Regions from separate parts of the Serratia sp. CoH_122_TC_1 genome, predicted to be linked through region 1. Evidence: predicted binding sites of a transcription regulator. Region 1 holds the regulator's gene; the other holds the start of a gene.
The links. The regulator Fur, encoded in region 1, represses iron uptake genes when iron is present. The targets are predictions, from matches to a motif close to ATAATAATGAGAACNACTATCAA.
Positions count from the first base shown of each region.

Region 2: the regulator Fur is predicted to act here: its motif matches at 1,961-1,983, upstream of AC2FC2_RS25745 (isochorismate synthase).

Region 1 is NZ_JBXWLA010000015.1:45,031-49,098, reverse strand. Features, by position in the region: gene AC2FC2_RS18760 (glycosyltransferase) at 1-1,753, shown strand, start outside; gene fur (ferric iron uptake transcriptional regulator) at 1,960-2,406, opposite strand; gene fldA (flavodoxin FldA) at 2,727-3,266, opposite strand; gene ybfE (LexA regulated protein) at 3,495-3,782, opposite strand.
Region 2 is NZ_JBXWLA010000030.1:27,308-31,375, reverse strand. Features, by position in the region: gene AC2FC2_RS25750 ((2,3-dihydroxybenzoyl)adenylate synthase) at 1-708, opposite strand, end outside; gene AC2FC2_RS25745 (isochorismate synthase) at 717-1,925, opposite strand; gene fepB (Fe2+-enterobactin ABC transporter substrate-binding protein) at 2,124-3,083, shown strand; gene entS (enterobactin transporter EntS) at 3,070-4,068, opposite strand, start outside.

The DNA.
Region 1 (4,068 bases):
TTCACTATTTTGCGTGCCCACGCGGGCACTTGCCGCAGGGGAACAATTGCTGCACCGCATTTGGTTGGGCGGAGCCATTCCTGACGACGCGCGAGAAGTTATCTCTCAGTGGGGGGATGCACAACAAGCGGTGAGTCGTGGCGAGGCTCGTGACTGGGTCGGCATGTTATGGGTTTGGGATGCAAAGCAGCTGGCAAAGGATGCCTGTTTCATTGCCTCACCCCAAACGCATGGCGGCCAGTTGGGTGAGTACGATGCCGGTAACCATCGCCTGCAGGTGCATTCGTTGAGTGAACTGGCGCAAAGAAGAGTCGGTAATAGTTTGGGGTTTATCCATCAGCTCCATGATAAACGCTATTACGCCACACTGTCCGACTACTTCCGCTTTTTGATTTTGATTGAGATGGGGGGCGTGTATATGGATATCGACACACTTCCCCACCGAGCGGCGACACTGTTTCTGATCAAGCCTGAGGTTCCGGACTATCTTCAGTTCCTGCCCGGAGGTGAAGTTAGCCACGTCAGTTGGTTGAATTTGTTCCTCGACGAAACGGGAATGATCATCAGCCGTAAGGGAGATATGGCGCTGTGCAGGATGTTAGCTGGGCTCGATCAAATTTATGCGGGGGAAAGCAGTGAGGTACCGGAAAGAAATCCGATTTATGAACGGAAGCTGTTCGATCCTTTTTACCAATTGTGGAGTCGCCATATTGAACGTACTTTCCTCAGCCACGATCGTTTTTGCCAGATGCATGGTGTTTTGTATGACGCAACCCCACAGGCGGTGACCTGCGGTATTCGCGGTATGCGGCTGCTGGAAGATGTGATCACCAATGAGCGGCTACCGTTGTCGCAAGAAGAAGAGCAGAGCTACCAGCAATGTGTTAGCCGGTTGGAAAATCTGGATTGGCAGCTTGAGCAGCCGCTGGATTTGGCACGCTATGCGGAAATATTTACCGTTGATGAAGTACCTCGCATGGCCTATCCGGCGCAGATTCGGTCCGACATCGATCATTACCACTACTATTCGGTGCTTTCTCATGATCAGCGGCTTGATCGGGTAAACCAGCTTTTTGGGGAGTACCTGATTGCCGACAACCGGCGGCAGATAGCGGCTGGGCATTACTGGCGTTCTGCCCAGGGGGGGGGGGAGGCTGTGCCGCCTGAACCGCGGGGATCGTTGCATTTCATGGCGGGACGGCAGGTGGGTGAAGCGGATAAGACCCGCATGGCAAAGCTGATTTTTAGCACGAGCTACCTGGAATACTGTTCCGTTGGCAATCGTGCTGGGCTGGATCTGGTGTCTTTGCAGCAGGCGCAAAATATCGAACCTTACCTGGATCTGATCACCGTGGCTTACGATCGGCGCGGTGAGTTTGTCGGTTTTTTCAATGCGGCGGCCGTCAGTGAACTGTATGCCATAGACACGGACTACCTTTATCGCGATGAAATGAAACCTCTTGATGAGGCTTACGACAGCTTTGTGCAAAGCCACTGTGTCGCTGACGATTATTTTGTCTGTAGCTTGGCGATTGAGAGCCAATTTCGGGGGCTGGGGTATTTTAACCAAATGTTTGCCTTGATTCAGCTACAGGCGGATCAACGCCAGGCGAAAAACATCGCGCTGTGCGTCTGGCAAAGTAGTGATGCCTGCAAAATGTATTTGAACAAGGGGTTCCGCATTCGTGGTGTGTTTGACCAAGCCAAGGCCATGTTTTTTGATCGGCTGCTCTTTCTTGAATATGCATTGTAACGAGTTTACTCATCCGCGTGTCGGCGGGGGAGTTGACGTTGAAGTGGGTGTAAGTGGGAAGTGAGAAGTACCGTGGAGAAGTGCCGCTGCAATTGTTGTCATTTAGCTATGATCTTTCCCCGGGCCTGTCCGGGGATTTTTTTATCTATTTGCTTCAGGCATAAAAAAACCGCCGTTAAGGCGGTTCTCAATGCCGGTTAAGGACATTATTTTTTGTCGTGCAGAGTGTCGTCTTCACGGCAGTCACCCGTTTCACAGTGGCCGTACAGGTACAGGCTGTGGTTGGTGAGCTTGATGCCGTGTTGTTTGGCGATATCACGCTGACGCACTTCGATAGATTCATCGCTGAATTCGATCACTTTGCCACAATCCAGGCAAATCAGGTGGTCGTGATGATGTTGCTGGGTCAGTTCGAACACGGACTTGCCGCCTTCGAAGTTGTGACGAGTCACAATGCCTGCATCATCAAATTGGTTCAGTACGCGGTAAACCGTAGCCAGGCCAATTTCTTCGCCCATATCTATCAGTTTTTTGTACAGATCTTCCGCACTGACGTGATGGCATTCCGGATTTTGCAGTACTTCCAGGATTTTGAGTCGCGGAAGCGTGACTTTTAAGCCGGCCTTCTTCAATGCGGTGTTGTTGTCAGTCATGCGGATTCAGTCCTGTTACTATGCTAATCAAGTTGAGGCGTTCTCGCCTGTGGCATCGGTCGGCACAAAGTGTTAATTGCGTCTCATTATAGAACCGGTTGGCCTAAATAGAAACCGCCGGTTGTTAACAAAGATATAATTGCACTATTGCATGTTGCACACGCAACGTCTTGATGGATGGGATAAACCGATATCTCAGTCTACCTTGACGATGTGAGAAGTTACAAATGTGTATCTTCTATTGCAGTAATCCGTACTGCCGATGACGGCCCTGCCGGCAACACTATGCACTTTGCAGGGCTTTTGTTCAACCTTTGGCGTTACCCGACGATCTCGGCCAGGCTCAACTCTTCGACGATTTGTTTTACCCAACCTTCGACACGTTCATTGGTCAGTTCTGGCTGGCGATCTTCGTCAATGGCGAGACCGATGAAGTGGCTGTCACTCGCCAAGCCTTTCGACGCTTCGAAGTGGTAACCTTTGGTTGGCCAGTGGCCTACAATGGCGGCGCCACGTGGTTCAATGATGTCGCGGATAGTCCCCATCGCATCACAGAAATATTCTGCATAGTCTTCTTGGTCGCCACAGCCAAACAGCGCAACCAGCTTACCGTTGAAGTCGATCTCTTCCAGCGTTGGGAAGAAGTCATCCCAGTCACACTGGGCTTCGCCGTAGTACCATGTCGGGATACCGAGCAACAGAATATCGAAACCTTCCAGGTCTTCTTTGCTGCTTTTGGCGATGTCGTGAATTTCGCAAACATCGTCGCCAAACTGTTGCTTAAGAATTTTCTGGATCATCTTGGCAATGTTTTCGGTATTGCCAGTGTCGCTGCCAAAGAAAATGCCTACATTAGCCATATCGCGTATAACCTTTAAATTCAATAAATTGCATTACACGATGTTAGCGCTGACCACGATAACACCGATTAAAATGATGCCATAGCAAGGGAAACCCTTACCGGTAATTGCGTATCATGCCAGAAATTTACCCCGGGGTTTTATCACGTTTATGCGATACCGGGTGGAATAAAACGATGTTGATCGGGCGTCATCCTTAACGCCGCGCCGCACGTGCGGCTGCAATGATCAATGTTCTGGCTGGTCGTCTGCCAGTTGCGCCAACAGCATTTGCTCAATAAGCTCGCTGCGACTGATATTACGCTGTTCCGCCAATTTGTTCAGGGCGTCCACCGCATCCGCGTTGATCTTCAGTTCCACACGCCGTAAGCCACGGACTTTATCGCGTCGAAGCTGATTACGCTTATTGATTCTAAGCTGTTCATCTCTGGATAGCGGGTTGGTTTTCGGGCGCCCCGGACGGCGTTCATCTGCGAACAGATCCAGCGTCGTGCGATCCGTTTGTTCTTTTGCCATAGGTAGCGGTACTGCAAGGGAGTTTGCATCAAAAAGCGCGTAAACGCTTCTGGATGGTTCGGTTAACACACTTCGGGCCAATAAACCCTAACCCAAATTCACCCCCAGCCCGGCGCTATTGAACACGCTTAGCACGGCGGCAAAATTATAGCGCGCCATATTACCCCAGCAGATGGAGCGACGACAATGTTTAACTGAGCCGAAAACGCGCTAAGCCGTTATCTTTAGCGCGTTTTTTCACCAGATGGCCGTTTTAGGGAGGATTCCTTCTCTGACAAGGGGGCAA
Region 2 (4,068 bases), on a different contig from region 1:
GTTATGCGCAACCGGCAATGCGCACAGGTAGCGAGTATCCACGTCGAAATGACAGATCTCCACGCTACGGCGGATGCTGTAGTAGTAATCATTGTGGGTGCGTGGAATGAGCTTTGGCGTCCCGGTACTGCCACCAGACAGTTGGAAAAATGCCACCTGGTCCGCCGGGGTTGGCGCAGCAACAAAATCACCGCTGTCCTCTTCCAGCCAGGCTGACAGTGACAGTTCGCCCCCCTCCTGGCTACGCAACCCCACCACACGCAAGGAAGGATGCTCGGCACGGAACGCCGTCAGGAATTCGTCGTTACCAAACAGAGCATGCTGACGGTCGGCAATCAGTAATGCCGGTTTGATCTGCGCAGCATATGCATTTAGCTCGTTGCGTTGATGACTGAACAATGCGTTTACGGGCACAACACCCATTTTCAGCAACGCAAAAAACGTCACATAGAACTCGACCACGTTACCCAGCTGTACCAACGCGGTATCACCGCTTTGCATGCCCCGGCGCTGAAGGGCGGCAGCCAGCCGATCGGAAAGCTGGTTAAGCTGGCGATAGCTCAGGCTACGCTGTGGGTCGATCAACGCGATGGCGTCATTTTTGGCCTGACGAGTGGCGATGTCGGTCAAGGGCCGATCGGTCCAATATCCGCGTTCACGATAACGACGGGCTAAATCATCAGGCCAGGGGGTAAAAGCAATACTCATGGGAATGTCTATCCTTGGTTCAGGCCAAACGCCCGCGAAATGGTACTGAGTTTGGTGCCGGTTTCATGCCATTCAGATTCCGGCGAAGAGTCTTGCACTATGCCGGCACCGGCAAACAGTCGCACCTGGTTGCCCTGCACCGTGCCGCAACGAATCGTGACCACCCACTCACCGTTACCTTCAGCATCACACCAGCCGACAATCCCGCCAAACAGGCCGCGATCAAAGGGTTCAAGTTGTTTAATCACCTGGTGTGCCAATGCCGTCGGCGTACCGCACAGCGCAGGCGTCGGGTGCAGCAGGCAGGCCAGCGAGAGCGCATTCTCCGCACGGCTGGTTGCCTCACCGTCGATCGGTGTGGACAGGTGCCACAGCGTGGTGGTGCTCAATAATTCTGGCGTGGTTGGGATATTCAGATAGCTGCAGCGTTCTGTCAGCACCTGCCGCATCCCTTCGGTGACAAACTGGTGCTCATAGCGATCTTTTTCTGATACCAACAGCTGTTGACTGATCTCGCGATCTCGCTGTGGATCGGCATGGCGTCGAGCGGATCCTGCCAATGGGTTAGAGAAAAATTGAGCGCCGGACTTACGTAGCAGAAGTTCTGGGCTAGCGCCCAGCAATGCCCCCTGCTCCAGCGGTACGTGGAAGTGGAAACCATGCGGGTTCTGGGCGATGATACGCGCCATCAACGCCTGGCGGTCCACCGGCTCGCGCGTTTCAATCTCCAGCAGACGCGACAGGACCACTTTATCCAGCTGGTCGCCTTTGGTCGCCTCTACCGCATCCGCCACCATTTGCATGAAGGGTTGCTGGGCAGGCACTTCTCTTTGCCGGGTAATCTCCGGCAAAGCGTCCTGTGGGGATGTCACGCTGGCCAAAAAGGCATCGCGTTCAAACCATTGGGTGCGCTGGGGAATAAACAGCGCTGAGGGTTGATGAGTGTCAAAAGGGATCGCACCGCACAAAACCGGGTTCTTAACTCCCGCCAGTTTGGCCTCGGCAAACGCATGCTGCACCGCCTGTTGGAATTCGCCATTCAATTGGTCGCCATCCAGGGCCGGCAGCGTGATTTTGGCGAAGCAGCCTTGCGTGCTCAGGCTACGGAAAGGAGAGGTAAAGAAAAAGCCGGAAGTCGGCGACACACCTGCGACAGGCTGTTCGCTGCCCTTGCTTTGTGGCTTCTTCTGCCCGGTACCCTTTGCTGTCACACTCATCGGTTCTCCCTTTCGTATCATTAACAATAACCTGTATAATAATGATTATCATTTGTATTGAATCGCGTTAAATTACCCTCGTGAATATGCTATGTCAATAAATGTAAACAGTTCTTCCAATCATAATCATGATATAAAACCAGCAGCTTTAATTATATAAATGATAAGTATTACCATTTAACGTCTGAGGAATGCTTTATGAAGAAGAATCTGCTCATCAGCCTGGCGCTATTTGGCATGATGGCTATCGGTGCAGCCCATGCCGCAGACGCTGGCTGGCCGCGTAAAATTGAAACGTCACACGGCGTGGTGACGCTCACACAGCCCCCTGCCCGTATCGTTTCCACCAGCGTTACCGTTACCGGCACCCTGTTGGCGATCGACGCGCCGGTGGTCGCCAGTGGTGCCACTACGCCTGGTAGCCGTCTGGCTGATTCACAGGGCTTCTTCCACCAGTGGAGCGCTATTGCGGCGCAACGCGGCGTTAAACGCCTGTACATTGGTGAACCCAACGCCGAGGCCATCGCCGGTGAAGCCCCGGACCTGATCATTATTTCGGCAACCGGTGCCGATTCCGCCCTGCGCTTGTACGATCAACTCTCCGCCATTGCCCCGGTGTTGGTCGTCAATTACGACGACAAAAGCTGGCAGGCGTTGGCGACTCAATTGGGTCAGGCCACTGGGCACGAAGCCCAGGCACAAAAAGTCGTCAGTGATTTCGATGCCCGCGAGAAATCGCTGAAACAGCGTATGACCCTGCCGGAGCAACCCGTCTCCGCCTTGGTATTCAGCGCCGACGGTAAGTCTGCCAATCTATGGACCGCTGAATCTTCCCAGGGCCAAATGCTCAAGCAGCTTGGTTTTACGCTGGCCGTCCCACCCGCCAAGCTGAACAACAGCCGCAGCATGGGAATGCGCAAAGACATTATTCAACTTAGTGGAGAGAACCTGGCGGAAGGCCTGAACGGCCAGACGCTGATGCTATTTGCCAACAACGACAGTGACGCGCAGCGGCTGATGGCGAATCCTTTCCTGGCTCATCTGCCGGCAGTGCAACACAAGCGGGTTTATGCTCTGGGGAATGATACTTTCCGACTGGATTATTACAGCGCCAGCAATCTGCTGACGCTGTTGGAAAAACAGTTTATTTCTCAGTAGATTCTGCGGCGGGCTGGAGATCATTTTCTTGCCCGCCACTGCCAACCTGACGCAAACCACGCATCGCGAAAGCCAGCACTACGCCGAGTACCGCAACACCAAAACCAAAGCTGGTTGATGTCATCGCCGGCAGCATAAACGCCCCCATCGCCCCCAACAGCAACGCACCCAGTGCATCCCCTACCACGTTTTGCGCCGTCCACAAGCCATTAATACGCCCAAGGAATGCATCTGGCGTCAGGTTCTGGATCAACCCGTACTGCAACAGTGAGTTCAACGCACTCAGGTAACCGAAAACCACCAGGAAAAACAGCGCCAGGCCATACCACGGCATGAGACCGAACAGACCAATGGCAATAAAGGCGCCAATCGCCGTCATCAGCATCATCCAACCCGGACGTGCAACCTGGGCAACTCGCCCACTGGTGAAAGCCCCTATCGCCGCACCCAGTGGGACAGCAGAGTACATAAAGCCCAATTGTGCTGCGCTGACATGCCACATGCCGGACATGGCCGGATACAGTACTCGCACTGCACTGGCCATGGTCAGCAATGCGCCGATCAGCGCCACCATACCGATCACCCGGTTGCGGAACAGGAAGCCGAAACCGCCGGCGAGCGCACGCAGCGGGTGCTCACGCGGCTGCGGTGGCGGCAACAGCTGAGGCAGACGCAGTAAAGGGATCAACGTCAGCAAGGTACCAAACGCCGCCAAACCGTAGTTCCACGTCACACCGGCATTGGCGATCACCAAACCCCCGATCGCCGGAGAAAGGATTGAGCCAAAGCGGACGGTCAACATGCTGATAGCCCCGGCCTGCACGATATTTTCACGCCCTACCAGCGCGGGCGTTGCCGCCAACAGTGCCGTAACGCCGACCGCACCAAAGAAACCGTCCCAGACCGCCAACAGATAAATCAGCGTCAATGAAGGTGCTGGCAACGCGGCGTTCAGACACAGACCGATAAAACCAATGCCGCAAGT